DNA from 2 places in the Streptomyces sp. NPDC031049 genome. Region 2 is predicted to be linked to the other one. Evidence: riboswitches for the same ligand, from Rfam matches in the RefSeq annotation. Region 2 holds a riboswitch; the other holds the start of a gene.

Region 1 (15,135 bases), on a different contig from region 2:
CCGCGCAGCACCCGCTCGGCGATGTCGTCGGGCAGCATCCGGAAGTACTCCACCGGCGCCCACGGCGTGTGCGAGAAATGGCCGATGCGCAGGTCCGGGCGGAGTTCGCGGAGCATGCCCGGCACCAGCGTCAGGTGGTAGTCCTGCACCATCACGGCCGCGCCCTCGGCGGCCTCCTCCGCCAGCGCCTCGGCGAAGGCGCGGTTGTACGCCTCGTACGAGGCCCACTGCCGGCGGAACTCCGCGTCGAAGACCGGCTCCAGCGGCGTCTGGTACAGCATGTGGTGCACGAACCACAGCACGGAGTTGGCGATCCCGTTGTACGCGTCGGCGTGCACGTCGGCCGGGATGTCCAGCATCCGTACGCCGTCCTCGCCGGCCCCGCGCCGCACGGCCTCCCGGTCGCCGTCGCCGAGCGCCGAGCACACCCACAGGGCCCCGGCCTCCGGGCCGATCGCCGAGAGGCCGGAGACCAGGCCCCCGCCCCCGCGTTTGGCCCGCAGCGAGCCGTCCTCCCGCACCTCGTACGAGACCGGCCCCCGGTTGGAGGCCACCAGTACCTGAGCAGCACCGAACGTCGAAGCCATAAGCCTCAACCTAGCCCGGCCCCGAAACGCTCAAACGTTCCCCCGGGCCGAACCCGGCGCCAATTCGGTCAGATGACTTGTGGGGGAGGTGTGAACGGAATGAGGATGCGCGGTGCACGTTGCGCCTTTCTGGTGCACGTTTCACCTTCCTGGGGGGTGGGTTCATGCCCGATGTCATGCCTATACGCACCGGCCGCGACCGCGGAGGCCCCCGGGCGGGGCGGGTCCGCCGGATCACCGGCACCGCCGCGCTGATCGCCGCCTCGGCGCTGGTCCTGGCCGGCTGCGGCGACGGCGGCGGCCCCGCGACGGCGACGGACGAGCGGCCCGCGACGGCCGCCGCCGAGGCCACCGCCGGTGAGAGCGCCTCCCCGACGCCGTCCCCCACCCCGACGCCCACCCCGCCCCCCACACCCACCGCCGTCACCCTGGACGACCACACCGGGTCCACCATCGGCAAGGCCGTCGCCGCCGCCGAGCGGGCCGGGCTGGACTACGCCGTCCGGCTCCAGGGCACCGGCGGACAGCGGGCCTCGTCCTGGTCCGCCGGCGAGGAGGTCTGCGCGCAGAGCGACGACCCGGGCGGTTCCCACGACGTGGCGTTCACCGTCCCGCGCAACGGCCACGACTGCTCCGGCGACCCGCTCCACACCCCGGAACCGGAGCCGGCCCGCACGACCGGCTCCGGGAGCGGTTCGACCGGCGGGTCCACGGGCGGTTCCACCGGCGGCTCGACCGGGGGCGGCACCGGCGCCTGTGAACTGACCAGCCCGGCCGGCAACTGCTACGCCGACGGCCAGTTCTGCGCCGCCAGGCACCGCGGCCTGAGCACCCACGGCCGCGGCGGCGAGTACCTGACCTGCCGCCAGGACGACGCCGGGCGCTGGCGCTGGTCGGACGGCGTCCCCGGCTGACCCGGCCGCACGCCGGCCGCCGCGGCGCTCAGGCCACCCTCCGCGACGCGTACTCCGGGACCTCCGCCATCGGCGGGCGCTCCTCGGTGTCCACGGAGTACGTGCGCGGCTCGAAACCGTCCTCCGCGCGTTCGAACTGGGTGAGGGACGGGCGGACCAGGTGGCCCCGGGCCAGCCGGAGCTGGGCGGTGCGGTAGATCGCGGCGGCCATCCGGCCGAGCGCCTGGCCGTCCTGGTGGCGGTGCTTGCGGACGCCGACGTCCACCTGGGCGAGGGCGTCCAGGCCGACCAGGTGCAGGGCGTCGACCAGCATGCCCAGCTCCACGCCGTAGCCGACGGGGAACGGCAGCTGCTCCAGCAGCGAGCGGCGGGCCGCGTACTCGCCGCCGAGCGGCTGCACGAACCCCGCCAGCTGCGGCCAGTGCATGTTCAGCAGCGGGCGGGCCATCAGCTCGGTGACCCGGCCGCCCTCACCGGGCGCGCCGCCGAGCGGGCGGTCGTACATGGCCTTCACCAGGGCCACGTCCGGATCGGTGAGCAGCGGACCGACGATCCCGGAGACGAAGTCGGAGGAGAAGTCGCGCAGGTCGGCGTCGACGAAGCAGACGATGTCGCCGCCGGTGACCAGCAGCGAGCGCCACAGCACCTCGCCCTTGCCGGGCACGGCCGGGACGCGGGGCAGGATCGTGTCGCGGTGCACGACCCGGGCGCCCGCCGCGGCGGCCACCTGAGCCGTGCGGTCCGTCGAACCGGAGTCCACGACCACGATCTCGTCGACCAGCGGCACCTGCTCCACGAGGTCGTGCCGGACCACCGCGACGATGTCGCCGACGGTCTCCTCCTCGTTGAGCGCGGGGAGCACCACGCTGACCGACTGGCCGCCGGCCCGCTTCGCCGCCATGATCTGGTGCAGCGGCCGGTCGGCCGCGGACCAGGAGCGCGCGATCAGCCAGCGCTCGACTTCCTCCAGCACGGTCCGCGGCTCCTCCCTGTGCTCTCGCCTGCGGTCCCAGCGATCTCAGCGATCTCTGTGATCCATCTCGCGGTTCGGACGACTGTCTCAACGGTCGTGGCCTTCGGTTACAGTCTTGAACAACGCGGATGACCGTCGCATGTCGGGGTCGCCGCGTCCCACAACTTCATACAGCTCATCCAGAGGGGCAGAGGGATACGGCCCGATGAAGCCCCGGCAACCCTCCAGTCGGTTCTCGTGAAGGTGCGAGGCTCCCGGCTAGGGAAGGTGCCAAATCCGTCTCACGGCGAGATGCGTCGTGAGGAAGATGAGGAGAAAGGGCCTCGCCTCACATGGCTGTGCAGACTGTCGCAAGCAGCACCGACTCCGCCACCTCCACGGGTTCCGTCGACCTCGGTCCGGCCACGGCGCTCTCCTGCCGCGAATGCGGCCACCGCGTACCGCTCGGCCCGTTCTTCGCCTGCGAGGAGTGTTTCGGCCCGCTGGAGATCGCCTACGACTTCTCGGCCTACGACGCCGAAGAACTCTGCAAGCGCATCGAAGCGGGCCCCGCGAACATCTGGCGCTACGCGCCGCTGCTCCCCGTCCCGGCCGACGTGGCCGGCAGGCCCAACCTGAACCCGGGCTGGACCAAGCTGGTCAAGGCCGACAACCTCGCCCGCGAGCTGGGCGTCACCGGCGGGCTGTACGTCAAGGACGACTCCGGCAACCCCACCCACTCCTTCAAGGACCGCGTCGTCGCGCAGGCCCTGGAGGCCGCCCGCGTCTTCGGCTTCACCACCCTGTCCTGCTCCTCCACCGGCAACCTGGCCGGCGCCGTCGGCGCCGCCGCCGCCCGCGCCGGCTTCCGCTCCTGCGTGTTCATCCCGCACGACCTGGAGCAGGGCAAGGTCGTCATGGCCGCCGTCTACGGCGGTGAGCTCGTCGGCATCGAGGGCAACTACGACGACGTGAACCGCTTCTGCTCCGAGCTGATCGGCGACCCCGCCGGCGAGGGCTGGGGCTTCGTCAACGTCAACCTGCGGCCCTACTACGCGGAGGGCTCCAAGACCCTGGCGTACGAGATCTGCGAGCAGCTCGGGTGGCGGCTGCCGGACCAGATCGTTGTCCCCATCGCCTCCGGCTCCCAGCTCACGAAGATCGACAAGGGCCTTCAGGAGCTGATCAAGCTGGGTCTGGTCGAGGACAGGCCGTACAAGATCTTCGGTGCCCAGGCCGAGGGCTGCTCGCCGGTGTCCACCGCCTTCAAGGCCGGGCACGACGTCGTGCGCCCGCAGAAGCCGGACACCATCGCCAAGTCGCTGGCCATCGGCAACCCGGCCGACGGGCCCTACGTCCTGGACATCGCCCGGCGCACCGGCGGTGCGGTGGAGGACGTGACGGACGAGCAGGTCGTGGACGCGATCAAGCTGCTGGCCCGCACCGAGGGCATCTTCGCCGAGACGGCCGGCGGGGTGACGGTCGGCGTGACGAGGAAGCTCGTCGAGAGCGGCGTGCTCGACCCGGCCAAGACGACCGTCGTCCTCAACACCGGCGACGGACTCAAGACGCTGGACGCGGTGGCCGGCACCGGCCTCACCGCCACCATCCGCCCGAACCTGGACTCCTTCCGAGAGGCTGGCCTCGCATGAGCGTGACCGTTCGCATCCCGACCATCCTGCGCACCTACACCGGCGGCCAGGCAGAGGTGAGCGCCGAGGGGGCCACCCTCGCCGAGGTCATCTCCGATCTGGAGAAGAACCACACCGGCATCGCCGCGCGCGTCCTGGACGACCAGGGCAAGCTGCGCCGGTTCGTCAACGTCTACGTCAACGACGACGACGTCCGCTTCGAGCAGGGCCTCGAGACCGCGACCCCGGACGGGGCCGGCGTGTCCATCATCCCGGCGGTCGCCGGCGGCTGACCCGAAAGAGCCGTTACCGACGGTAATGTTGGTGACATAGGGTTTCCCCTATTGCCCCCTCCGTGAGAGATCCGGAGGGGGCAATTCCGCGTGATTGAGCGCGGTACAGTTGGGGAACGCGCTCCTGATCCGCGGATCGGGAACCCTGAATTCCTGCCGTACGCCCGACAAGATGCAGCCAAACTGTGGGTGTCGTTCGCGGCTTTTGCTCCCTTTGCCCGGCCCGACTTGCCCTGGAATCGCGCGAATTCTCGCCACATTCCGGACCGGGTCCGTCCAGAATTCTCGTCCGATTGACCTGTTGCAGACGGCAGTTGGACAGATACATTCAGCCGCGGTCGACGCGTTCCGGCGCACGCCCCCAACCGTTGGGGGGTGAGGTCTGACCCGGATCCGCGAAGTGTGGATCTGTGCAAGGGCCAGTAATAGGGGAGTTAGGCATGGCTCAGGGCACCGTCAAGTGGTTCAACGCGGAGAAGGGGTACGGCTTCATCGCGGTCGACGGTGGTGCGGATGTTTTCGTCCACTACAGCGCGATCCAGATGGACGGCTACCGCACCCTGGAAGAGGGCCAGCGGGTCGAGTTCGAGATCTCGCAGGGCCAGAAGGGCCCGCAGGCCGACATGGTTCGCGTCACCGCCTGATACGCGCGGTCGACCACAGCGAACGGTCTTCATCGCAGGGCCCGCACCCGGCAGGGTGCGGGCCCTGCGGCATGTCCGGGGCGGGCCCCGGTGCGTCCGGAGCGGTCCCGCTTCGCGGGCGCACCTTGCACTCGGACCGGGCGAGTGCTAATCATTGGCGTTAGCACTCTGAAGGTGAGAGTGACAGCGAAGGACCGGGTCGGTGAGGCCCGCGGGCCGGGTGGGGCAAGGAACCACGAGGCCTGCGAGCCGTCCGTCGCGGGCGCGGGCGCGGTCCGAAGGAATCACCCCCAGTCCTGGAGGGACCACTTCACATGGCCAAGATCATCGCGTTCGACGAGGAGGCGCGGCGCGGCCTCGAGCGCGGCATGAACCAGCTCGCGGACGCCGTGAAGGTGACGCTCGGCCCCAAGGGCCGCAACGTCGTCCTCGAGAAGAAGTGGGGCGCGCCCACGATCACCAACGACGGCGTGTCCATCGCCAAGGAGATCGAGCTCGAGGACCCGTACGAGAAGATCGGCGCCGAGCTGGTCAAGGAAGTCGCCAAGAAGACGGACGACGTCGCCGGTGACGGTACGACCACGGCGACCGTCCTCGCCCAGGCCCTGGTCAAGGAAGGCCTGCGCAACGTCGCGGCCGGCGCCAACCCGATGGCCCTGAAGCGCGGCATCGAGAAGGCCGTCGAGGCCGTCTCCGCCGCCCTGCTGGAGCAGGCGAAGGACGTCGAGACCAAGGAGCAGATCGCCTCCACGGCCTCCATCTCCGCCGCCGACACCCAGATCGGCGAGCTGATCGCCGAGGCCATGGACAAGGTCGGCAAGGAAGGCGTCATCACCGTCGAGGAGTCCCAGACCTTCGGTCTGGAGCTGGAGCTCACCGAGGGTATGCGCTTCGACAAGGGCTACATCTCGGCGTACTTCGCCACCGACATGGAGCGTATGGAGGCCGTCCTCGACGACCCGTACATCCTGATCGCCAACTCCAAGATCTCCAACGTCAAGGACCTGCTCCCGCTCCTGGAGAAGGTCATGCAGTCGGGCAAGCCGCTGCTGATCATCGCCGAGGACGTCGAGGGCGAGGCCCTGTCGACCCTGGTCGTCAACAAGATCCGCGGCACCTTCAAGTCCGTCGCAGTCAAGGCCCCGGGCTTCGGCGACCGCCGCAAGGCCATGCTCGGCGACATCGCCATCCTCACGGGCGGCGAGGTCATCTCCGAGGAGGTCGGCCTCAAGCTGGAGAACGCGACCCTGGACCTCCTGGGCCGCGCCCGCAAGGTCGTCATCACCAAGGACGAGACCACCATCGTCGACGGCGCCGGCTCGACCGACCAGGTCAACGGCCGCGTCAACCAGATCCGCGCCGAGATCGAGAACAGCGACTCGGACTACGACCGCGAGAAGCTCCAGGAGCGCCTGGCGAAGCTGGCCGGCGGCGTGGCCGTCATCAAGGCCGGTGCCGCCACCGAGGTCGAGCTCAAGGAGCGCAAGCACCGCATCGAGGACGCCGTCCGCAACGCGAAGGCGGCCGTCGAGGAGGGCATCGTCGCCGGTGGTGGCGTGGCCCTGCTCCAGGCCTCCCAGGTCTTCGAGAAGCTGGAGCTCGAGGGTGACGAGGCGACCGGCGCCAACGCCGTGAAGCTCGCCCTGGAGGCCCCGCTGAAGCAGATCGCCGTCAACGGTGGTCTCGAGGGCGGCGTCGTCGTGGAGAAGGTCCGCAACCTCCAGGTCGGCCACGGCCTGAACGCCGCGACCGGCGAGTACGTCGACATGATCGCCGAGGGCATCATCGACCCGGCGAAGGTGACCCGTTCCGCGCTGCAGAACGCCGCCTCCATCGCCGCGCTGTTCCTCACCACCGAGGCCGTCATCGCCGACAAGCCGGAGAAGGCCGCGGCCCCGGCCGGCGGCGGCATGCCGGGCGGTGACATGGACTTCTGATCCTCTCGGGGATCGGTACCGTCCTTCCGTGCCGAGGGCGGCACTCCCGGCAGCAGCCGGGGGTGCCGCCCTCGGGCGTGTCCGGGGCCGGTCAGTAGCGCTCGCACGCGCCGTCGCTCACGTCCACGGTGAGGTTCGACCAGGTCTCGTCCACCGGCACCTCGGTGACGTGCAGGCAGAAGGCGGCGTCCGTGCCCCCGCCGGTGACGGTGTAGTCGTCCGTGTAGTCGTCCGAGGTGCCCTCGCGGCTCACCAGCGCCCCGTAGGAGGGGCCCTCGCCGGTCTTTTCGATCGCGTCGTCGATCTGCATGTCCAGGCCCCGCCACTCGTCCACGATCCGCGGGCCGGCCTCCAGCCGGCCGGCCGCCTCGTGGACGGCGCTGCGCAGTTCGTCCTCGCTCCATTCGCCCTCGTCGTGCATCCACAGGAGCATGCCGGCGGTGAGGGCGAGCGAGAGGAAGATCAGGGCCATGCCGACGGGGTTCCTCGGGTTGTAGACGTACCGCGCCGTCCCCCACTTGCTCTTGATGAACACCGGTTCGGTCATGAGCGCCATTCTCCGCCACGCCCGCCGACGCCGGCCGGGGCCCCCGGGACGCCCGGCCGGGGTGAGTGTGACCTCGGTCACCGGTGTGCCGTCGGCCGGAATGCCGGGGCGGACGGGCCGGTTGCCCGGGGAGACATGGTGCATGCGCGTGCACATACCGACCGGTTCTCATGAGGAGTCCACCCGTGACCGTCACCGTTGCCGAAGGCGCCCGGCGCGCGGCGCAGATCCTGGGCCGCCCGGCCGTCATCAACGGCCTCACCGTCCCCAACCGCATCGCCATGGCGCCGATGACCCGGATGTTCTCCCCGGGCGGCATCCCCGGCGAGGACGTGGTCTCCTACTACGCCCGCCGTGCCGCCGCCGGCGTCGGACTGATCGTCACCGAGGGGACCTACGTCGGGCACGACTCCGCCGGGCAGAGCGACCGGGTGCCGCGGTTCCACGGCGAGGAGCAGCTCGCCGGGTGGGCGAAGGTCGCCGAGGCGGTGCACGCGGCGGGCGGCACGATCGTGCCGCAGCTGTGGCACATCGGGATGGTGCGCGGCCAGGGGGAGCCGCCGTTCCCCGAGGCGCCCGCCGTCGGGCCCTCCGGGCTGCGGATCGGTGAGGACACCGTCACCGGCCGGGCGATGACCCGGCGGGACATCGACGACGTCGTCGCCGCCTTCGCGCAGGCCGCCGCGGACGCCGAGCGCATCGGCTTCGACGGTGTGGAGATCCACGGCGCCCACGGCTACCTCGTCGACCAGTTCCTGTGGGCGGGCACCAACCGCCGTACGGACGCCTACGGCGGCGACCCCGTCTCCCGCACCCGGTTCGCGGCGGACCTCGTCACCGCCGTCCGGGAGCGGGTGTCGGCCGGCTTCCCGGTCGTCTTCCGGTACTCCCAGTGGAAGCAGGAGGCCTACGACGCCCGCCTCGCCGAGACGCCGCAGGAGCTGGAGGCCGTCCTGGCCCCGCTCGCCGCGGCCGGGGTCGACGCGTTCCACGCCTCCACCCGCCGCTACTGGGTCCCGGAGTTCGACGGCTCCGAGCTCAACCTCGCCGGCTGGACGAAGAAGCTCACCGGCAAGCCCGCCATCACCGTCGGCTCGGTCGGCCTGAACGGCGACTTCATCAAGGCCTTCCAGGGCCAGGGCGCCGAACTGGGCAGCCTCGACAACCTCCTGGACCGGCTGGAGCGCGAGGAGTTCGACCTCGTCGCCGTCGGCCGCGCACTGCTCCAGGACCCGCGGTGGGCCGAGAAGGTGCTCGCCGGGCGCACCGAGGAGCTGGCGCCCTACGACCCCGCCGCCCTGAAGACCCTGAGCTGAGCGAGCGCTCAGCGACGGGCTAGTGTCCGGTGCATGACGAACCCTGAACCCGTGGCAACGGCCGGACCCGTGGTGCGTACCGCCGCCGGTGCGGTGCGCGGACGGCGGGAGGGCGGCCTGGCCGTCTTCCGCGGCATACCGTTCGCGCAGGCACCGGTCGGCGCAGCCCGGTTCGCGGCCCCGCGCCCGCCCCGCCCCTGGGACGGCACCCGCGACGCGTACGTCTTCGGCCCGCCGGCCCCGCAGGAGGCGGGCGCGCTGGGCCGCGCGGCCACCCAGGCCCTCCCGGCGGGCGACGAGTGGCTGACGGTCAACGTGTGGACGCCCGACCCCGATCCGGCCGCCCGCCGGCCGGTGATGGTCTGGATCCACGGCGGCGCGTACAAGATCGGCCACTCCGGCAGCCCCGGCTACGACTCCCGGCTGATCGCCACGGCCGGCGACGTCGTGGTCGTCACCCTCAACTACCGCCTCGGCATCGAGGGGTTCGCCCGCATCGAGGGCGCGCCCGCCAACCGGGGCCTGCTCGACCAGGTGGCCGCCCTGGAGTGGGTGCGGGACAACATCGCGGCGTTCGGCGGCGACCCCGGCCAGGTCACCGTCTTCGGCGAGTCGGCGGGCGCCGGTTCGGTCGCGGCGCTGCTCGCCATGCCGAGGGCGGCCGGCCTGTTCCGGCGGGCCATCGCCCAGAGCGCCCCCAGCCCCTTCTTCTCCGACGACCTCGCCCGCGACATGGCCACGGCCCTGGCCGCCGAGGCCGGTCTGCCCCCGACGGCCGCCGCCCTGTCGGAGACCGACCCGCGCGAACTCCCGGCGGCGGGCGAGGCCCTGGCCGCCAAGATGGCCCAGTACACCGACCGCTGGGGTCAGGCCGCGCCCACCCGCACCCCCTTCGCGCCCGTCGTCGACGGCGACGTCCTGCCGACCACCCCGTGGCGGGCACTGGCCGCCGGGGCGGGGCGGGACGTCGAGCTGGTCGTCGGGCACAACCGCGACGAGTTCCGCCTGTTCACCGCCATGGCCGGACGCCTCGGGCAGGCCACCGAGGAGCAGGCGGCGAGGACCCTGCGCCTGTACGCGCCGTCGGCGCAGGGAGCGCAGGGAGCGCAGGGAGCGCAGGGAGCGCAGGGCGCGGACGGCGAGGCCGCGTACCGGGCGGCGTTCCCGGACGCGACGCCGGGCGAGCTGCACGAACGCGTGCAGACGGACTGGCTGTTCGCCATCCCGTCCCTGCGCCTGGCCGAGGCGCAGGTGACCGGCGGCGGCCGGGCCCACCTCTACGTGCTGACCCTCCCGGCCCCCGCCGACCCCGCCCTGGGCGCCTGCCACGCCCTGGACATCCCGCTGCTCTTCGGCACCTTCGGCGCCGACCTCGGTCCGCTGTTCTTCGCGGGCGCGGAGCCCGCGCCGGAGGTCAGGGCGCTGTCCGACCTCGTCCGCCGCGCCTGGACGACGTTCGCCGCGACCGGCGATCCCGGCTGGCCGGCGTACGACCCCCGGCAGCGGCCGGTGCAGATCCTCGACGCGGACCCGAGGGTCGCGCCCTACCCGCAGGAGACGTCCCGCCGGCTGTGGGAGGGCACGGAGTTCGACGCCCTGCCGCTCCTGGGCTGACCGCCCGGGCGAGGCGGCTACGGCATCGGCTCGGGGTCCGTGCGCAGCGGGGTGCCCCAGACGTGCAGGACCTCGTAGTCGGTGAACTCGTGGACCAGGCGGTAGGCGGGGGCCGGGTGCGGGCCGCGCCGCTGGGCCGCGAGATACAGCTCGGCCTCGCGACGGTCCCTGCGGGGGGTGCCGCACAGCTGCCACTCCTGGCCGTTCCACAGCTCCGGCAGCCAGCGCTGCTGGGGCTGGGGGCGGTCGCCGCGCACCCCGTAGCGGGACTGGGCGCGCTCGGTGGGCTGCGGGCGGGCCGCCGGGCCGGTGAACTCCGCGCGCCGGGCGGCCCGGCGGCGGGTCTCGCACAGCAGGCACAGGTCCGGTGCGCTCTCGTCCACCGGGCCGGTCGGGTGCTCCGGGCAGCGGGTCGACGGGGGCGCCGTCGTGACGCTGTCCTCCAGCAGGTCCAGGGCGCGCTTCAGGTCCGCCCCGACCTCGTGCAGCCGGGCGTCGGGGGTGTCGGCGGTCAGGGCCTCGCCGTGCTCACCGAGGAGACGCAGGGCGCGGCCCAGGGCGGTCAGCTGGGCGTGGTTCATGGTCCTCAGAATCGCATACGCCACTGACACCCCCGAGCCCGAAGAAGTACGTGGCCGCGAAGCCGACCGCGTACCCCGTCAGCAGTCCGCCCCCGTACACCGCCGCCGTCGCCGCCCAGCCGCCGCCGCCCGCCAGCAGCGGGAACAGGGCCCAGCCCGACGGGCCGATCGCCGTCGCGCCGGTCTCCGTGCCGAGCATCGCGAACGCACCGACGAAGCCGCCGCCCGCCGCGCCGCCCACACAGGCCGTGAGGAAGGGGCGGCCGAGGGGGAGCGAGACGCCGTAGATGAGGGGCTCGCCCACGCCCAGCAGGCCCGCGGGGAGCGCCGATCTGATCGTCGTGCGGAGGGAGGTGTCGTGGCGCAGCCGGACGTACACGGCCGCCGCCGCGCCGACCTGGCCGGCGCCGGCCATGGCGAGGACGGGCAGCAGGACGGTGTGGCCCTGCTGGTCGATGAGGGTGGTGTGGATCGGGATCAGGGCCTGGTGCAGGCCCAGCATCACCAGGGGGAGGAAGAGGCCGCCGAGCAGCAGGCCGGCCAGGGCGCCCGTCGTCGTGAGCAGCCAGTTCGCCGCCGCGCCGATGGCCGAGGAGACCGCGCCGGCCGTGGCCATCAGGACGTACAGGGTGATCAGGCCGCAGACGAGGACCGTCACGGTGGGCGTGAGGAGGACGTCCAGCGTGCCGGGGAGCCGGGCGCGGCACCACTTCTCCACGTACGTGCCGAGGAAGGCCGCGGCGAGGGCGCCGAGGACGCCGCCCTGGCCGGGGGTGAGCGCCGTGCCGAACACCGTGACCTGGGCGACCCCGGGGTAGACCACCACGGCGGCGACCGCGCCGCCGAGCACCGGGGTACCGCCGAACTCCTTGGCCGTGTTGTGCCCGACGAAGACCGCGATCAGGGCCATGAAGGCGGAGGAGAGGGCGGTGAGCGCCGGGGTGAGGCCGGGCAGCCAGCCCGCGTTGCGCAGCAGGCCGGCGACGCCGGCCAGGATGCCGCAGCCGATCAGGGCGGGGATGAGCGGGACGAAGACGCCCGCCACCCGGCGCAGGGCCGTCTTCAGCGGGGTGCTGTTGCGCTGCCCGCGTCCCGCCCGCAACCGCTCCCCGCGACGGGCCAGTTGCTCCGCGGCCGTCGGTGCCGCGCCGCGTTCCGCCGCCGCCCGCGGCTCCGCGGCCGTCGGTGCCGCCAGCAGGCGCTCGAACTCCTCCGTGACCCGCCCCACCACCCCGGGCCCCAGCACGACCTGGTACGACTCCCCGTCCTCGACGACGCCCAGCACCCCGGGCAGGGCCCGCAGCTCGGCGTCGTGCACCCGGGAGCGGTCGGCGAGGCCCAGGCGGAGGCGGGTGATGCAGTGGGCGACGGAGACGATGTTCGCGGGGCCGCCCACCAGGGGCAGGAGCGCGGCGGCCGTGGAGCGGGGGTCGTGGGGCACCCCCCGAGCGTGCGGTCAGCGGGCCGCCGCCGCCAGCGCGGCGCGCAGATGCCCGCCGGAGTCCTCCAGAAGGCGGGCGGCCGTCGGGCCGTCCACGTCGGCCAGCAGGGTCAGGATGGCGTTCTTCACCTCGCCGTCGGTGGCGGCGAGCGCGCGCTCGACGTCGGCGTCGTCGGCACCGGTGGCGAGCGCGACGATCCGCCGCGACCGGGCGCGCAGCTTGTCGTTGGAGGCGCGGACGTCGACCATCAGGTTCCCGTACGTCTTGCCGAGCCGGATCATCGTGATCGTCGACAGCATGTTGAGGACCAGCTTCTGCGCGGTGCCCGCCTTCAGCCGGGTGGAGCCGGTGATCAGCTCGGGGCCGGTGACGACCTCGATGCCGTGGTCGGCGGCGGCGGCCAGGGCGCTGCCGCCGTTGCACGCCAGGCCGACGGTCAGGGCGCCCCGGGCCCGGGCGTGCTCCACCGCCGCGATCGCGTACGGGGTGCGGCCGGAGGCGGAGACGCCGACCACCGCGTCCTCGGCGGTGAGCGCGAGCGCGTCCAGGTCGGCGCGGGCCAGCTCGGCGGAGTCCTCGGCGCCCTCCACGGAGGTCACCATGGCCTCGGAGCCGCCCGCGATCAGGCCGACGACCTGGCCGGGCGCGGTGTTGAAGGTCGGCGGGCACTCGGAGGCGTCCAGCACACCGAGCCGGCCGGCGGTGCCCGCGCCCGCGTAGACCAGCCGTCCGCCGCGGGCCATCCGGGCGGCCACGGCGTCGACGGCGGCGGCGATCTGCGGCAGCCGCTCGGCGACCGCGGCGGGCACCCCGGCGTCCTCGCCGTTCATCAGCCGTGCGATGTCCAGCGTGGGCAGCCGGTCGATGTCGGCCAGTTCGGGCCGGAAGGCCTCGGTGGTGAGGTGCTCCAACTGGGAGCGGAGGTCGGGGTGACGGGGGGTGGCAGTCATGGCGGAGCGGCTCTCTTCGGCTTCCGTGTGTGTCTGGGCCCCGAGGGACCGGGGGCTTCTGTCGCTGTGCGGCTCCGCCGCGCGGCCACGACCGCCACGGACGGCCCGCGGCCGGTCGTGGCGCTGCGGCCCTACGGTCTGCCGCGCGGCCCTCCGTGCCGGTGGGCGAGCGCCTCGTACGACGCGGAGAGCGCCGGCGCCGCCACGTCGTACGTCCGCTGCGCCACCCCCACGAACAGGCAGTCCACGATCAGCAGCTGACTGGTCCGGGACGACATCGCCGCAGGCCGCAGCTCGCTCTCCCGCGAGGTGGACGTGGTCAACACGTGGTCGGCGTACTGCGTGATCGCGCTGTCGGGGCGGCCGGTGACGGCGATCGTCGTCGCGCCGTGCTCGAAGGCCACCCGCAGCGGCTCGATCACGTCCCCGGTCGAACCGGAGTGGGTGATGGCGATGGCGACGTCCCCGGACCGCAGCTGCACCGCGTTGGTGACGGCGAGGTGCGGGTCGCCCGGCGCGTGGGCTATCAGGCCTATGCGCAGCAGTTTCTGGGTGAGGTCCTGGGCGACCAGGCCGGAGGCGCCGATGCCGTACACATCGGTGCGGCGGGCGGCGGCCAGGGCGGTGACGGCGGCGCCGAGCTGCGCGGTGTCCAGTCCGGCGGCCGTGTCGGCGAGGGTCTGCTGCTCCTCGTAGGCGAGCTTGGCCACCACGTCGGCGATCGGGTCGTCCACCGCGATGTCGGTGGTGATGGCGGGGGCGCGGCCGGACTGCTGCTGGGCGGCGAGGCCGGCGAGGGCCAGGCGCAGATCGCGGTAACCGGGGTAGCCGAGCAGGCGGGCGGTGCGCACGACGGTCGCCTCGCTGGTGCCGGTCAGTTCGGCGAGGCCGGTGACGGTGAGGGCGGCGCAGCCCGCCGGGTCGCTCGCGACGGCCTCGGCGACGCGCTGCATGGAGCGGGTCATCGACGGCGCCAGCGTGCGCACCTTGGCCGCGAGGGCGGCGGGCGCGGGCGCGGGGGCCGGGGCGCCGCCCGCGGCGGACGCCCGTCCCGCCGGTGCGGGCCCGTCGCCGTCGGCGGACGCCCGTGCGAAAGTTTCCTTCACTTCCTCGGTCACCTGTGAAAGATATTTTCGGATCGGGGGCCCGTCAAGAGTGCGGGCGGCGTGCGCACAATGGGTGCATGGATCCCGTCAGCCCCTTGGAGCAGGCCCTGCACGCCGCGCGCGCCCTCGTCCTTGCCGACCTGGTGGCGGGGGACGTGGCCGAGGCGGACGTCGTCTCGCTCGTCGAGGAGTCCGTCGTGCAGCGGCGGTGGTGGGTCGAGCAGTGGCCCGAGGGCGCCGAGTTCGTGGCCGGGCTGGTCGCGCAGGACGTGCAGGACGCGCTGCTGGAGCGGTACGGCCGCTGGCCGCTGTGCCCCGTGTGCGGCTCCGGCGACCCGCACGCGCTGGACGTCGAGCCGGAGTTGGGCCCCGACCCGCACTGGGTGTGCGGCAAGGCGGGCGTGAAGGTGGCGGCGGTCGGCTCGCTGGGCCGCGCCCTCGGGGCGCCGGACTCGTGACCGTCTACATCGACCCGCCGACCTGGCCCGGCCACGGACGGCTCTGGTCGCACCTGGTCAGCGACGTCTCCTACGACGAACTGCACGCGTTCGCCGCCCGGCTGGGCGTGCCCCGGCGCGCTTTCGAACGCGACCACTACGACATCCCCGCCCACCGGTACGC
Region 2 (15,135 bases):
ACCTCACGGCCGACGACACCGCCTGGGCGATGGACGTGATCATGCGCGGTGAGGCGACCGACGCGCAGATCGCCGGGTTCGCGGTGGCGCTGCGGGCCAAGGGGGAGACCGTCGAGGAGATCGGCGGCCTGGTGCGCACCATGTACGAGCACGCCAACGTGATCGAGGTGCCCGGGAACACGGTCGACATCGTCGGCACCGGCGGTGACGGCGCCAAGACGGTCAACATCTCCACCATGTCCGCCATCGTCGTGGCCGGCACCGGCGCCAAGGTCGTCAAGCACGGCAACCGGGCTGCCTCGTCGGCCTCGGGCGCCTCCGACGTCCTGGAGAAGCTCGGCGTCAACCTGGAGCTGACCCCGCGGCGGGTGGCGGAGGTCGCCGAGGAGGCCGGCATCACCTTCTGCTTCGCGGTGAAGTTCCACCCGGCGCTGCGGCACGTCGCCGCCGCCCGCGGCCAGCTCGGCATCCGGACGGTGTTCAACTTCCTCGGGCCGCTGACCAACCCCGCCAAGGTCCGCGCCCAGGCCATCGGTGTCGCCGACGCCCGGATGGCGCCGATCATCGCCGGCGTCTTCGCCGAGCGCGGCAACTCCTCCCTGGTCTTCCGGGGCGACGACGGCCTCGACGAACTGACCACCACGTCCACGTCGAAGGTGTGGGTCGTACGGGAGGGCAAGGTGACCGAGGAGTCCTTCGACCCGCGCGACGTCGGCATCGAGCCGGTGCCGGTCGAGGCCCTGCGCGGCGCCGACGCGTCCTACAACGCCGACGTGGCCCGGCGGCTGCTGGGCGGCGAGGGCGGGCCGGTGCGGGACGCGGTCCTGCTGAACGCGGCGGCGGCCCTGGTGGCCCTGGCGCCGGGCGACGAGCCGCTGACCGAGCAGCTGAGGGCCGGCATGGCCCGGGCCGCCGAGTCCATCGACAGCGGCTCCGCCCGGCGGGTGCTGGAGCGCTGGGTGGCCGCCAGCAACGCCTGAGCCGCCCACGTGTCGTACGTCCCGCGATCCGGACCCGGGTTGCGGGACGTCGATCTCTTCGCGTAGCTTCCTGTCCAGGTCATGAGTGACAGCCATTCGGCCCCGGCCGGCTGTCCGGCAACCCTCCGTCCGTGGCGGGGTGCCCCGGGTGAGGACCAGGTCGTGAGCAGCAGGGCTCACGACAAGCGCGGACCCCTCGCACGCTTCGTGAAGCGTGGGACCAGGGGTCCTGGTCATCGAGGGAGCCTTCTGTGATGCAGCGAATGCGCTAGGGCCGCAGAGCCCCGCCTCCGCACCCCTTTTTCCCCGGTCCCGCGCTCGAGCCCCGCACGCTCGCGCGGTGATCTCCGCACGCCGTCACGGGAGTTCCGCCATGTCCGTCACCACCGCTGCCGCCCACCAGTCGCTCTGCGCCCCGCTGCCCGTTCTGGGCAGCGACGTCACCGTCCCGCTCGTCACCGGCGGCGAGGTCACCTACGCCGCGCTCGACTACGCCGCCAGCGCGCCGGCGCTGAAGCGGGTCTGGGACGACGTCGCCGCCTACGCGCCGTACTACGGCAGCGTGCACCGCGGCGCCGGGTACCTGTCCCAGCTGTCGACCGACCTCTTCGAGAACGCCCGCAGGACCGTCGCCGAGTTCCTGGACTGCCGCGACGGCGACCAGGTCGTCTTCACCCGCTCCACCACCGACTCCCTCAACCTGCTCGCCGGCGCGCTCCCGGCCGGCTGCCGGGTCTTCGTCTTCGAGACCGAGCACCACGCCTCGCTGCTGCCCTGGCGGCACGCGGACGTCACCTACCTCGACGCGCCGCGCACCCCGGACCAGGCCGTGGAGACCCTGGAGCGCGCCCTGGCCGACCGCGAGCCGCACGGCCCCGCCCTCGTCTGCGTCACCGGCGCCTCCAACGTCACCGGCGAACTGTGGCCCGTGCGGGAACTGGCCGCCGCGGCGCACGCCCACGGCGCCCGGATCGTGCTGGACGCCGCCCAGCTCGCCCCGCACCACCCCGTCTCCGTGTCCGGCCTGGACGCCGACTGGGTCGCCTTCTCCGGCCACAAGCTGTACGCCCCCTTCGGCGCGGGCGTCCTGGCCGGCCGCGCCGACTGGCTGCGCACGGCCGAGCCGTACCTCGCGGGCGGCGGAGCCAGCCGCACCGTCACCCGCCGCACCGACGGCGGCGTGGACGTCGAGTGGCACGACGGCGCCGCCCGCCACGAGGCCGGCTCGCCCAACGTCATCGGCGCCTACGCCGTCGCCTCCGCCTGCAAGGCGCTCACCGAGGCCGGGTTCGACGCCCTCGTCGCCCGCGAACGGCACCTGATCGCCACCGTCCGGGAAGGGCTCGCCGACGTCCCCGAGGTCCGGTTCCTCTCCCTCTTCGGCGACGACGCGCCCCGCGTCGGGGTGCTGTCCTTCGTCGTGGACGGCTGGAACAGCTCCCACTTCGCCGCCGCGCTGTCCGCCGAGTACGGCATCGGCGTCCGCGACGGCCTGTTCTGCGCCCACCCGCTGGTGCGCACCCTGCTCGGCAGCGACCCGCAGACCCAGGGCGAGTGCGGGGCGCCGGAGGCCGCGCCCGGGGAGAAGTCGCTCAACGCCGTCCGGGTCAGCTTCGGCGCGGGCACCCCGGACGAGCACGTGGAGCGGTTCGTGACCGCGGTGAGGGAACTCGTGCGCAACGGCGCCAAGTGGAACTACCGCACCGAGGACGGCCGGTGCGTCCCCGACACCTCCACCGCGGCGGCGTGAGCCGGTAGCCGGGCGCCCAGCAGCACCATCCGCAGCGCCCGCTCCGTGGCGTCCGTCAGCAGCTCCGCGCCCCGCACCAGCGCCTCCGCCAGCGCCATCGGCGCCGGCAGGATGCCGTGGCAGGCGTCCACGCCGGGCACCTCGTGCGCGCCCTCGCCGAGCGTGCCCGCCAGCGCCAGGACCGGACGGCCGTGGAGCTTGGCGCGCCGGGCGACCTCGGCCGGGATCTTGCCGCGCGGCGTCTGGTGGTCCAGGGCGCCCTCGGCGGTGAGCACCAGGTCGGCCCGGGCCAGCCGCTCGTCCAGGTCGAGCTGGTCCAGCAGCACGTCGAAGCGGGGCAGCAACCGGGCGCCCAGGGCGGCCAGTCCGGCGCCCAGGCCGCCGGAGGCACCGGTGCCCGGGCCGGAGCGCAGGTCGGTGCCGGTGACGCCGAGGTCGCGGGTGAGGACGTAGGCCCAGTTCTCCAGGCCGGCCGACAGCTGCTCGACCTGCGCCGGGGTCGCGCCCTTCTGCGGGCCGAAGACACGGGCCACGCCGCGCTCGCCGCACAGCACGTTGAACGGGTTGCAGGCGACGCGCAGTTCGACGTCCTTCAGCCGGGCGTCCAGCCCGGACGGGTCGATGCGGGCGAGCCGGGTCAGCTCCCGCCCGCCGGGCGGCAGTTCGAAGCCGTCCGGGTCCAGCAGCCGCGCCCCGAGGGCCTGGAGCGCGCCCGCGCCCCCGTCGGAGGTGCCGGAGTCGCCGCAGCCGACCAGGATGCGCCGCACACCGGTGTCCAGCGCCGCCCGGATCAGCTCGCCGACCCCGTAGGTGGTGGTGGCGCCGGGGTCCCGCAGGGCACGGGGCACGAGGGACAGACCGGCCACCGCCGCCATCTCCACGACCGCCGTGTCCTGGGAGCCGAGCAGCGCGAAGTGGGTGCCCACGGTGTCCCCGACCGGTCCCGTGGCGGCCAGCGCCACCAGCCGCCCCCCGGTCGCGGCGGCCAGCGCGACGGCCGTTCCCTCACCGCCGTCCACCAGCGGGACACGGTCGACCTCGGCATCCGGCAGGACACGGCGCACACCGGCCGCGATGGCGTCGGCGGCTGCCTGGGCCGACAGGGACTCCTTGAAGCCGCTGGGGGCGACGACGACACGGTTGAGCATGGCGGACTCCTTCAGCGGGTCACGGGAACGCCGAGCAGCGGCCAGACCGCGACGGCGAAGAGCAGGACGAGCGCGGCGGTCAGCGGGGCCAGCACGGCGGACAGCCGCAGCAGGTCGCGCGGGGTGTAGGTGGGGGTGCCGGGGATGTCCGCGAACAGGGTGACCGGCTTCGCGGAGGCCGGGAGCGTGTGGCAGAAGCCGGCGGCGGCGGTGGAGGCCAGCGCGGCGGCCACGGGGTTGACGCCCGCGCCGACGGCCGCGGCGATCACCAGCGGCACCAGCACCGAGGAGCGGGCCGAGCGGGACTGGAGGACCAGGTGGGCGGCGGTGCTGACCAGGACCACGACCGTGAGGAAGAGGGCCGGCCCGATGCCCGACGGCAGCCCGGACACCAGCCACCTCGCCGCGCCCGAGTCGGCGAGCGCGACGCCCATCGCCATCGTCGCGGCCATGAACAGCAGCAGCGACCAGGGCACCGTCTTCAGCGCGTCCTTCAGCCGCACGGTGCCGAGGGCGGGGGAGGAGGCGACGACCGCGCCGATCAGGGCGACCACCGCGGGCGGCACGTGGTGCAGCGGCTCACTGCACCACAGGACCACCACGGTGGCCAGCAGCAGCGCGCAGAGCTTCTCGGGCTGCGACCAGGGGCCGGTGACCGCGTGGTCGGTGTGCCGCTGTATCTCCTCGGCGGTGATGCGCACCGGGCCCTGGCGGTCGGCCCGCCGGGTCGTGGTCCACAGCACGACCTCGGCGGCCAGGTGGGAGGAGGTCACGGCCAGCGGCAGGCCCAGCAGCAGCCACTCGGTGAAACCGACCCGGTCGCCGGTGGCCTCCCACAGCACCGACACCGTGATCAGGTGCGCGCCCGCGCCGATCAGCGTGGCCACCGCCGACAGCAGGATCACCGTCGGGAACAGCAGCGCCAGCATCACCACCAGCCGCTTGCGGTCGGCGAGCGCCTTGGCGAGCGCCAGGAACACCGGCAGCGCCAGCGCGGCGCGGCCCGAGGTGGCCGGCACTGCGAACGCCGTGACGACCAGCGCCGCGGTGGTCAGGTGCACCAACTGGCGTACGGTGCGGGCCCCGCCGACCAGGAACACCGCCGCGCGTCCCGCGAGGCCGCTCCGGGTCACCGCGGCGGCCAGCACGAACGCGCAGATCAGCAGCCACACCGTCGAGTCACCGAGCGTCCCGAACAGGGTGTCGCTGCTGATGACCCCGGTGGCGGTCAGGGCCAGCCCCGCGCCGAGCGCGATGTAGGTGTCGTCGATCGGCGTACCGATCCAGGCGCAGGTCGCGAGCGCGAACACGGCCAGGGTCAGGCGCGCGTCACCGCTCAGGCCGGGGAAGTTGGCGGGCACCGCCAGCAGGGCGCACAGGGACAGCGCCACGCACAGGGCCGCGGTCAGGCGGGGATTCAGCGTCACGCCATCGAGGGTTCACCCGGGCCGTGAGCCTCCAATGAGCCGAAGATGAAGGAAACTTCACCGTCCCGGCGCGCGGCCCCGTCCCGGCGCGCTCGGCCCCGGCCCCCGGCATGCCGCGGTCCTCGCGCGGCCCGGTCGCCCTCACCAGGCCGGCAGCCGGTACCCCATCCCGCGCACCGTCTCCACCTGCTGCGCACCGAGCTTCTTGCGCAGCGCCCGCACATAGACGTCCACGATGTTCGAGCCCGGGTCGAAGTCGTAGCCCCACACGTGGGAGAGGATCTGCTCGCGGGAGAGCACCTGCCCGGGGTGGCGCAGGAACAGCTCCAGCAGCACGAACTCACGGGCCGTCAGGTCGACCGTGCGCTCCCCGGCGCGGGCCCGGCGGGTGCGCAGGTCCAGGCTGAGCGCCCCCGACCGCAGCACCGTCACCTCCGGCGCCCGGGCCGCCGTGCGCAGCCGGAGCCGCACCCGGGCGAGCAGTTCCTCGAAGCGGAACGGCTTGGTCATCCAGTCGTCGGCGCCGCCCTCCAGACCGGCCACCGTGTCCCGTACGGAGTCCCGCGCGGTCAGCACGATCACCGGGGTCGTCACCCGGGCCTCGCGCAGCTCGCGCAGCACCGTGAACCCGTCCCTGCCGGGCAGCCCGATGTCCAGCACGATCAGATCGAAGCCGCCGGTCAGCGCGTACGCGTACCCGGCCTCGCCGTCGGCGACGACGGTGGTGGTGAAGCCGTTGGCACGCAGGCCCTTCTCCACGAAGGCGGCGATGCGTTCCTCGTCCTCGACGATGAGGATGCGGTTCATGAGCGTGTCTCTTCCAGGGTGAGTACGAAGGTGGCGCCGCCGCCCTCGGTGTCGTGGAGGCGGACCCGGCCGCCGTGGCCCTCGGCGATCGCCTTGACGATGGACAGGCCCAGGCCGGCACCCGAGCCGCGGGCGCCGCGCCGGGCCGTGCCCCGGCGGAACCGCTCGAAGATCACCTCGGCGTCCCCCGGCTGCACCCCGGGTCCGGAGTCGGCGACGTACAGCTCGATGCGCGCGCCCTCGGCGCGGGAGCCGATGCGGATGGTCTGGCCGGCGGTGGTGTGCTGCACGGCGTTCTGCGCGAGCTGGACCATCGCCTGGGTGATGCGCTGGGGGTCCAGCCGGGCCTCCCGGTCGGCGACCTCGGCCAGCACCCAGTCGCGCTCGCCCAGGGTGCGGGCCTTGACGAAGACGTCGGCGGTCAGTTCGGCGACCTGCACCGGCTCGGGGGTGACGAAGTCGGGACGCTCGGCCTTGGCCAGCAGCAGCAGGTCCTCCACGATCCGGCTCATCCGGTCCAGCTCGTCGGTGACCAGCCGCACCGTCTCCTCGCGCTCGGCGGGATCGTCGCCCATCAGTTCCAGGTGGCCGCGCACGATGGTGATGGGGGTGCGCAGTTCGTGGCCGGCGTCGTCCACGAACAGCCGCTGGGTGGCGAAGGCCCGCTCCAGCCGGTCGAGCATCGCGTTGAACGTCTCGGCGAGGGCGGCCACGTCGTCGTGGCCGTGCACCGGGATGCGCCGGGTGAGGTCCTGCTCGGTGAGCTGGGCGGCGGTGGCGCGCACCAGGCGTACGGGCTTGAGGATGCGCCCGGCGACCACCCAGGCGATGCCGGTCGTCATCAGCAGGGCGACGCCGGAGATGGCGAGCAGCACCCGGAACACCTCGTCGGCGCGCCGCTGTTCGCGCTCCGGGTGGAAGGCGACCACGAAGGCCGCCGCCGGTTCGCCGCCGTACCGGGCCACGGTGACCTTGGCCCAGCGGATGTCGCCCTCGGGGCGGTGCAGGGTGCCCGTGGAGTCGGGCGAGGCGTAGATGCTGCGCTCGGCCCCGGAGTCCCGGTGCAGCGGCAGGTCCACGGGGATCTCGCGCTGCTGGATGATGTGCGCCGGGTCGCCGCCCGGTTCGCCCACCAGGCCGATCAGCTCCTCGTCCAGGTCGGCGTACTGCCGCTCCAGGAAGACCTCCAGCAGTCGCCTCGGCTCGGTGAACGGGCGGCCGGTCTCCGGGTCGAAGCCCTGCTTCTGGAAGTTGGCGAACTCGGCGGCCTCCTGCGCCAGCAGGCCGTTGATCCGCTGGTCGGTGTCGCGCAGCAGGATCGAGCGGGTGGTCGCGGCCACGGAGGCGAGCGCGACGGCCATCACGAGCAGCAGCCAGAGCAGGATGCGGACCCGGGCGGAGATCCGCCGCCTGTCGCGGGCGGGGCCGCGGTCAACCGTCGTCGTCCGGTCCGTCGTCGTCGGCTCCGGTCGTGTCGTCCCCGGTGTTCCGGCCGCGGTCGTCGTCATCGTCCTCATCCGGGGGGCTGTCGGTCACCGGCGGCCGGGACACCACCTGGTCGCTGGGCGTGGGCTCGGGCCGGGTGGGCGTGGGGGTCGGAGAGCCGCTCTCCAGTTCCACCTTGGCGGGGACCTTCGGCTCCGGGGGAGAGTCGGTGAGGGCGAAGCTGGTGGCGGCGATACCGAGGGGGATCAGGACGACGGCCGCGAGCGCCGCCATCCGGCGTGAGAAGACCATGCCCCTCATGGTGTGCCGGGCGGGGTGCGGTGCGCATGAGCCGCGGATGAAGAACTCTTCATCCGGCCCCGGCGGCGGTGTCCCGCGGGAGCCCGGTGAACCGTGCGCCGGCGCTCGGCGGGGCGGCGGCCGGCCGCGCACCCGCCGGGCCGGTGGATGCGGTGCTCAGTTGTCCAGGCCGATGGAGAACGCCGCCTCCAGGTCGTGCTGCGAGTACGTGCGGAACGCCACGTGCGTGTCCGTGCCTTCCACGCCCGGGATCTTGCTGATGCGGCCGGGGATGACCTCCGCCAGCTCCTCGTGCTCCTTGACCCGGACCATCGCGATCAGGTCGTAGGTGCCGGTGACCGAGAAGACCTCGCTGACGTTCTCCAGCGCGGCGATCCGCTCCGCGATCTCGGGGATCCGGTCCACGCTGGTCTTGATGAGGACGATCGCGGTGATCACGGCTGGTTCTCTCCCTCGGGCCGGTCGCTGGGGCGCTCCTCACTCTAGTCGCACGTCCGGGACCCGGGACGGGCGCCCGAACCGCATCCAGGCGTAGCCGAAGCCCAGGGCGAAGCCCACCAGGTGGGCGAGGTAGGCCACCCCCGGCCCGTCGCCGGCCCGGCCCGCGGCCAGCCATTGCAGGGCCGCCCAGAACGGCAGCACCACCCAGGCCGGGAACCGCAGCGGCAGGAAGAAGAGGAACGGCAGGAGACTGGTCACCCGCGCGCGCGGGAACAGGTACAGGAACGCGCCGAGGATCGCCGAGATCGCCCCGGAGGCGCCCACCAGGGACTGCGGGGACTGCGGGTTGGCCACCGCGTAGCCGAGCAGCGCCAGGTAGCCGCAGCCGACGTAGAAGAGGAGGAACTGGAGGCGGCCCATGCGTTCCTCGGTCATCGCCCCGAAGACATAGAGGAACAGCATGTTGCCCAGCAGGTGCACCCAGCTGCCGTGGACGAAGAGGGCCGTGGCCGGGGTGAGGGCGGCACGGGGGGAGTCCTCGAACAGTTCTACGGGGATCACGCCCCAGTGGCGGAACCAGGCGCGCTGCGCGGCGAGCAGCTCGTCGCCGGAGCCGTACGCCGGGTTGACGCCCGCCGCGGGCCCGACCAGGAAGACCAGACAGCACGCGGCGATCAGCGCGTACGTCACCGGCGCCGCCGACCCCCTGCCGGTGCGGCCCCGGCCGGCCGTCCGGACCGCCCTGCCGACGGCCCCGCTCCACTTGCGGATCATGAGTACAGAGCATGACGTAACGGGACGCAACCGGCCCGGCCGCCTCGCCGCCGTGGACGGACGGGCGCCCGGGTCCCGCCAGGCCGTAGGGTTACGAGCCACACGCCCCGGGGAGTCCGGGCGTCGCCGACACTGGAAGAAAGCGAACACAGTCACGATGACGGTTCCCCTGCCGACCGCCACCACCCGGTGGCGCTGCACCCTCTGCGGCAACCTCACCCGGTTCGACGTGACCCGCTCGTCGAAGGTCGTCGAGTACGTCCACCTCGACCTGGCCGGTGAGCCCAAGGTCGAGGAGCGCGAGGTGGTCAGTGAGACCATCGAGTCGGTGCGGTGCCGCTGGTGCAACGCCGTGGACCAGGTGGAGCTCGTGGACCGGCCGGGCGCCGGCTCCTGACGACGAGGGTTCCCCCGCCCGCGGGACGCCGGGAGCGGAGGAGGGTGCCGTCCGGGCGACCGGCGTACGGTACCGGGATCGCGGCACGACGGTAATCGAGGTGACGGATGGTGGAGACACAGGGCGGGGGGCCGGGCGACGGCGCCGCCGAGGTGCTCGACCGTCCGCTGCCCGACGGTGTGCGCCGCCGGGTCGTGCAGATCGTGTCCGACGGCTTCGGCCGGCTGACCCCGGCGGAACTGCCCGCCCAGTTGCGGCAGTACGCCCGGTTCGCCCCGAACCGCCGGGCCAAGTTCGCGGGCAACGCGATGGCCGCCGCCCTGGAGACCGACCCGCTGTTCCGCCAGCGCATCGGCGACGGGCTCAGAGAGGCGCAGCCGGAGCTGTCCGGCGCGCTCGACTCAGCCTCCCCGCCCCCGGCCGCGGACCCGCTCGACGTGGCGGCCGCGGCCTACGTACTGCGTCCGCCCGGCTGGGTGAAGCTGGTGGCCGCCGCCGGCGAGGAGGCGCAGCGCGCCGACGCCGAGCGCGCCGACGAGGAGAACCGGGCCGAGCTGGAGCGGCTGCGCGCCGAGCTGGCCCGGGCCCGGGAGCACACCAAGTCCGAGACCGAGCGGCTCCGCGGCGAGCTGGACGCGGCGAAGAAGGAGGCGGACTCGCTGCACCGCAAGCTGCGGTCCGCGCTCAGCGACGTCAAACGCGGCGAGGCGGCCCTGCGCAAGGCGCACGCCGAGCTGGAGGCCGTACGCGTCGAGGGGCAGGCCCAGGTGTCCGCCGCCGAGAGCGAGGCGCGGCGGCTCAAGAGCCGGCTGGCGGAGGCCGAGTCCGCCCTGGAGGCGGCACGCCGGGCCGCCCGCGAGGGGCGCAGCGTCGAGGACATGCGGGTGCGGCTGCTGCTCGACACCCTCCTGGACGCCACCCAGGGGCTGCGCCGGGAGCTGGCGCTGCCGCCGGTCTCCGTGCGGCCCGCCGAGACCGTGGACGCCGTCGAGCCCGGCCGGATGACGCCGAAGGACATCGCCGCGCGCGCCCTGTCCGAGAACGACCCCGCCATCCTCGACCAGTTGCTGGCGCTGCCGCAGGCCCATCTGGTCGTCGACGGCTACAACGTCACCAAGACCGGCTATCCGCAGATGCCGCTGGAGAAGCAGCGGCTGCGCCTGCTCGGCCAGCTCTCCCAGCTCGCCGCGCAGACCGGCGCCGAGGTGACGTGCGTCTTCGACGGGGCGGAGCTGGCCGCGCCGGTGCTGCTCGCGCCGCCGCGCGGGGTGCGCGTGCTCTTCTCCAAGCCGGGCGTCACCGCCGACGAGCTGATCCGCCAGCTGGTGCGGGCCGAGCCGCCCGGCCGGCCGGTCATCGTCGCCTCCACCGACCGCGAGGTGGCCGACGGGGTGGCCCGCGCGGGGGCGCGGCCGGTGGCGTCGGCGGTCCTGCTGAAGCGGCTTTCCTGACCGCTGGTGCGGTTCGCGGCAACCGCAACGTACCTGCCGTATGCCCGGATTGACGGGTCGCTCGCGCGACGTAGGGTCAAGCGCGCATCACTGGAGGTGAGTTACGGGTAAAGATTGGTGTGTCTGCGGAGGTTTTTGGGGCGGAGGATTTGAACTGATCACGAGTGGGTCACTAGGGTCTGCCATCGAACCCGCGAACGGGTGATCACTCACACGAAGGAGTTCGCCTCCCGTGGCGTCCCACCGTCGACCCAAGCAGCCCAGCCGCGCACGCGTCACCGTGCTCACCACCGCTGCCGCCGCCGCAGTCGCCCTCAGCTCGCAGGCCGCCAACGCCGCGCCCAGCGAGAAGCCGAGCAAGGACGAGGTCAAGGCCAAGGTCGACAAGCTCTACCAGGAGGCGGAGCAGGCCACCGAGAAGTACAACGGCGCCAAGGAGAAGCAGGAGAAGCTCCAGAAGGAGATCTCCACCATCCAGGACAACGTCGCCCGCGGCCAGCAGGAGCTGAACGAGCTGCGCGACGGCCTCGGTTCGATGGCGAGCGCCCAGTACCGCTCCGGCGGCATCGACCCCTCGGTGCAGCTGTTCCTCTCCGCCGACCCGGACGACTACCTCGACAAGGCCTCGACGCTCGACCAGTTGAGCGGCCAGCAGGTCGAGGCGCTGAAGAAGATCCAGGAGAAGCAGCGGGACCTCGCCCAGCAGCGCGCCGAGGCCTCCGACAAGCTCAAGGACCTCTCCTCCACCCGCACCGAGCTGGGCAAGAAGAAGAAGGAGGTCCAGGGCAAGCTCGCCGCCGCGCAGAAGCTGCTGAACAGCCTCACCGCCGCGGAGAAGGCCGCGCTCGCCGCCGAGGAGCAGCGCTCCACCCGCGCCAGCGAGCGCACGGCCCTGACCGACTCCCCGGCGCCCTCCTCCGGCCGGGCCGGCGCGGCCTTCTCCGCCGCCCAGAGCAAGCTCGGCACGCCCTACGTCTACGGCGCCACCGGCCCGTCCTCCTTCGACTGCTCGGGCCTGACCTCCTGGGCCTACGCCCAGGCCGGCGTCTCCATACCCCGCACCTCCGAGGCCCAGTCCGGCATCGGCACGCGGATCACCTCCGTCAACGACCTCCAGGTCGGCGACCTCGTCTTCTTCTTCAACGACCTGCACCACGTCGGCCTCTACGCCGGCAACGGCCAGGTCATCCACGCCCCGCGCACCGGGACCGTCGTCCGGTACGAGTCGATGAACACCATCGGCGGCCCCTTCATGTGGGGCGTCCGCGTCTGAGCCGCCACCGAGCGGCTCGGTGATCAACGCGACATGCCGCCCGAACGGGCGAATCACCCGGCTCCGCGCTGACCCCGCGCCCCGCCGCTGACCTGCGTCGGCGGCGGGGCGCCGGGGCGCGGGCCCGCTCCAGGTCGTTGGTGGGCGCCCCACCGCGGGGCTACTGTCTGCCGCGTTTCCCTGTCCGCCAGCGGAAAGGAGCGCGGCTTCCCGTGGGGTCCCATCGCCGCCTTGCACCGTCCGGGTCCGACCGGCGTGCCCGTCTCACCGTCGGCCTGCTCACCGCCGCGGCCGCGGTCCTGGGCGCCGTACCGGCCGCCGTGGCCGCGCCGCACGACGACACCCGTGCGGAGGTGGACCGCCTCCACCAGGAGGCCGAGAAGGCGACGGAGGCCTACAACAAGGCCGACGAGCGCACCGACGCGCTGCGCAGGCAGGTCGGCACCGCCCAGGAGAACGTCGCCCGGCAGCAGCAGCGCATCAACTCCATGCGGGACGCGCTCGGTTCGCTGGCCGGCGCCCAGTACCGTTCCGGCGGCCTCGACCCGTCCCTGGCGCTGCTGTTCTCCGCGGACCCGGACGACTACCTCGACAGGGCGTCCGTCCTGGACCGGATCAGCACCCACCACGCCACCGAGCTCGAGGAGCTCCAGGAGGCCATGCGGGACCTCGCCCAGGACCGCGCCGAGGCCACCCGCAAGCTCGCCGAGCTGAACAAGAGCCGCAAGGCGGTCGCCGCCCACAAGAGGACCGTGGAGCGCAAGCTCGCCGAGGCCCGGCGGCTGCTCAACTCCCTCCCCGACGAGGAGCGCGCGGCCTACGGGCACGCCTCCCGCTCCGGCCGCACCGAGCTGCCGGACCTCACCGGCGCCGCCCCCGCCTCGGGCCGCGCCGCCGCCGCCGTGGCCGCCGCCCGGTCCGCCGTCGGCAAGCCCTACGTCTGGGGCGCCAACGGCCCCGGCGGCTTCGACTGCTCGGGCCTGACCCAGTGGTCGTACGCGCAGGCCGGGATCGCGCTGCCGCGTACCTCGCAGGCACAGGCGGGGGCCGGACAGCGCGTCCCGCTGTCCCAGGCGCGGCCGGGCGACCTGGTCGCCTACCGGGACGACGCCAGCCACATCGGCATGTACGTCGGCAACGGCCAGGTGATCCACGCGCCCTACCCGGGCGCCCCGGTGCGCTACGACCCGGTCGGCATGATGCCGGTCTCCTCGGTGACCCGGGTCTGACCGGCCGCCCGGCGCCGCGGTGACCGCCCGCCGGCCCGCCGCTCGGCGGCAACCGGCGGGCGACGCCCTCTGACCGCCGCGGCCCGGCGCCCGTACGATCGGGGAGATGGCTGGTCGAAGGCGGGTGTCGGGGTCCTCGGTGATCGCGCTGTGCCTGCTGCTCGTCTCCCTCGTCGCCTGCGGCGGCCGGCCCCCGGCCGACACCCTCGCCGCCGAGGTGCAGCGGCTCCTCGACCGACGGGCCGCCGCCGTCCTCGACCGCGACGCCGAGGTCTACGCCGCCACCGGCACCCGCTCCGGTCTCGAACGGTTGCGCGGCGTGCCGCTGGCGGAGTGGTCGTACGACGTGCGGGACACCGACCGCGCCGGCGACTCGGCCACCGCCGACGTCGAGCTGCGCTACCGCCTCACCGGCCACGACCCGGGCCCGGTCACCGCCACCCGCACCGTGGAGCTGAGCCGGGACCGCGACGGGCGCTGGCGGGTCGACTCCGACCGCCCCGCCCGGGAGTCCGGCCAGCAGCCCTGGGACCAGGGCCGGGTCGGCGTGGTCCGGGGCGAGCACAGCCTGGTCCTCGGCGTCGGCCAGTCCACCGAGACCCTGCGCCGCTTCGCGGACCTGGCCGACCGGGCCGTCCCGGCGGTGTCGGACGCCTGGGACGAGGACTGGTCCCGGCGCGTGGTGGTGCTGGTGCCCGCGTCCCTGGAGGGAATGGCCGGACTGCTCGGCTCGCCCGCCTCCTCCTACCGCGGGATCGCCGCGGTCACCACCGGCGAGACGGGCGGCGGCCCCGACGCCCCCGCCGACCGCGTCATCGTCAACCCCGACGCCTACGGCCTGCTCGGCACCCTCGGCAAGCAGGTCGTGCTGACCCACGAGGCCACCCATGTCGCCACCCGGGCCCACACCAGCCCCGCCACACCGCTGTGGCTGTCCGAGGGCTACGCCGACTGGGTCGGCTACCGCGGCACCGGCCGCACCCCGGGGCAGGTGGCGCCCGAGCTGTCCCGGGCGGTGACCGACGGCCGGGTGCCCGACGGACTGCCGACGGACGAGGAGTTCGGCTTCACCGGCGACGCCGCCGACCTGGCGCGGGCCTACGAGGCCGGCTGGACGGCGTGCCGGCTGATCGCCGACCGCTGGGGCGAGGACCGCCTGGCCGACTTCTACCGTGCCGTCGGCGCGCACGAGAAACGGGACGGCGCGGTCGAGGACGCGATGGCCCGGGTGCTGGGCACGACCCCGGAGGAGTTCACCGCCGAGTGGCAGGACCACCTGCCGACCCTGTTCGACTGAGCCCGGCCGCCGCCGGGCTCAGGAGGAGAAGCCCCGTCCGCAGCCAGGGGTCAGGAGGACACCGGTGCGCCGCTGGGGCGGGCGGCGGGCGAGGGCACCGCGGCCGGCTCCGCCCGGCGCGAGACCGTCGCCCGCCACAGCAGGCAGGACGCGGTGACCGTGGCCGCGACCAGCAGGCCGTTGCGGACGAACATCAGGGTGAGGCCGAGGGCGTCGCTGGCGACCACGTGGCCGAACCAGACCGGGAACTCCAGCACCGTCACCAGGCTCGCCGCCAGCACCAGGGCGACCGGCACCCGCATCCGGCTCGTCCGGAAGCACAGGCAGACCGCGGCCAGACCGACCAGCCACACCATGTACTGCGGGCTGATGACCCGGCTGGTGGTCGTGAACATCAGCACCGCCACGAACGCCG

Evidence for each region. Region 2 has a riboswitch for S-adenosylmethionine ahead of ACZ45Q_RS10100 (aminotransferase class V-fold PLP-dependent enzyme). Riboswitches for the same ligand answer to the same signal wherever they lie in the genome.
Region 1: it holds a riboswitch for S-adenosylmethionine, as region 2 does, so the genes downstream of both, thrC (threonine synthase) here and ACZ45Q_RS10100 (aminotransferase class V-fold PLP-dependent enzyme) in region 2, are expected to answer to the same signal.

The regions. Positions count from the first base shown of each region.
Region 1 is NZ_JBVIGC010000008.1:124,417-139,551, forward strand. Features, by position in the region: gene ACZ45Q_RS15950 (alpha,alpha-trehalose-phosphate synthase (UDP-forming)) at 1-587, opposite strand, end outside; gene ACZ45Q_RS15955 (hypothetical protein) at 764-1,501, shown strand; gene ACZ45Q_RS15960 (glucosyl-3-phosphoglycerate synthase) at 1,530-2,474, opposite strand; SAM riboswitch class I at 2,647-2,788, shown strand; gene thrC (threonine synthase) at 2,807-4,105, shown strand; gene ACZ45Q_RS15970 (MoaD/ThiS family protein) at 4,102-4,377, shown strand; gene ACZ45Q_RS15975 (cold-shock protein) at 4,818-5,021, shown strand; gene groL (chaperonin GroEL) at 5,336-6,958, shown strand; gene ACZ45Q_RS15985 (hypothetical protein) at 7,050-7,505, opposite strand; gene ACZ45Q_RS15990 (NADH:flavin oxidoreductase) at 7,691-8,821, shown strand; gene ACZ45Q_RS15995 (carboxylesterase/lipase family protein) at 8,855-10,435, shown strand; gene ACZ45Q_RS16000 (hypothetical protein) at 10,453-11,016, opposite strand; gene ACZ45Q_RS16005 (PTS transporter subunit EIIC) at 10,964-12,457, opposite strand; gene murQ (N-acetylmuramic acid 6-phosphate etherase) at 12,473-13,408, opposite strand; gene ACZ45Q_RS16015 (MurR/RpiR family transcriptional regulator) at 13,540-14,526, opposite strand; gene ACZ45Q_RS16020 (hypothetical protein) at 14,592-14,972, shown strand; gene ACZ45Q_RS16025 (DUF4031 domain-containing protein) at 14,969-15,135, shown strand, end outside.
Region 2 is NZ_JBVIGC010000005.1:43,204-58,338, forward strand. Features, by position in the region: gene trpD (anthranilate phosphoribosyltransferase) at 1-980, shown strand, start outside; SAM riboswitch class IV at 1,058-1,174, shown strand; gene ACZ45Q_RS10100 (aminotransferase class V-fold PLP-dependent enzyme) at 1,354-2,730, shown strand; gene ACZ45Q_RS10105 (glycerate kinase) at 2,676-3,878, opposite strand; gene ACZ45Q_RS10110 (SLC13 family permease) at 3,890-5,305, opposite strand; gene ACZ45Q_RS10115 (response regulator transcription factor) at 5,447-6,112, opposite strand; gene ACZ45Q_RS10120 (sensor histidine kinase) at 6,109-7,620, opposite strand; gene ACZ45Q_RS10125 (small secreted hydrophilic protein) at 7,544-7,849, opposite strand; gene ACZ45Q_RS10130 (Lrp/AsnC family transcriptional regulator) at 8,015-8,296, opposite strand; partial or broken gene ACZ45Q_RS10135 (rhomboid family intramembrane serine protease) at 8,293-9,073, opposite strand; gene ACZ45Q_RS10140 (hypothetical protein) at 9,231-9,470, shown strand; gene ACZ45Q_RS10145 (NYN domain-containing protein) at 9,578-10,921, shown strand; gene ACZ45Q_RS10150 (C40 family peptidase) at 11,154-12,194, shown strand; gene ACZ45Q_RS10155 (C40 family peptidase) at 12,407-13,423, shown strand; gene ACZ45Q_RS10160 (hypothetical protein) at 13,530-14,720, shown strand; gene ACZ45Q_RS10165 (glycosyltransferase 87 family protein) at 14,771-15,135, opposite strand, start outside.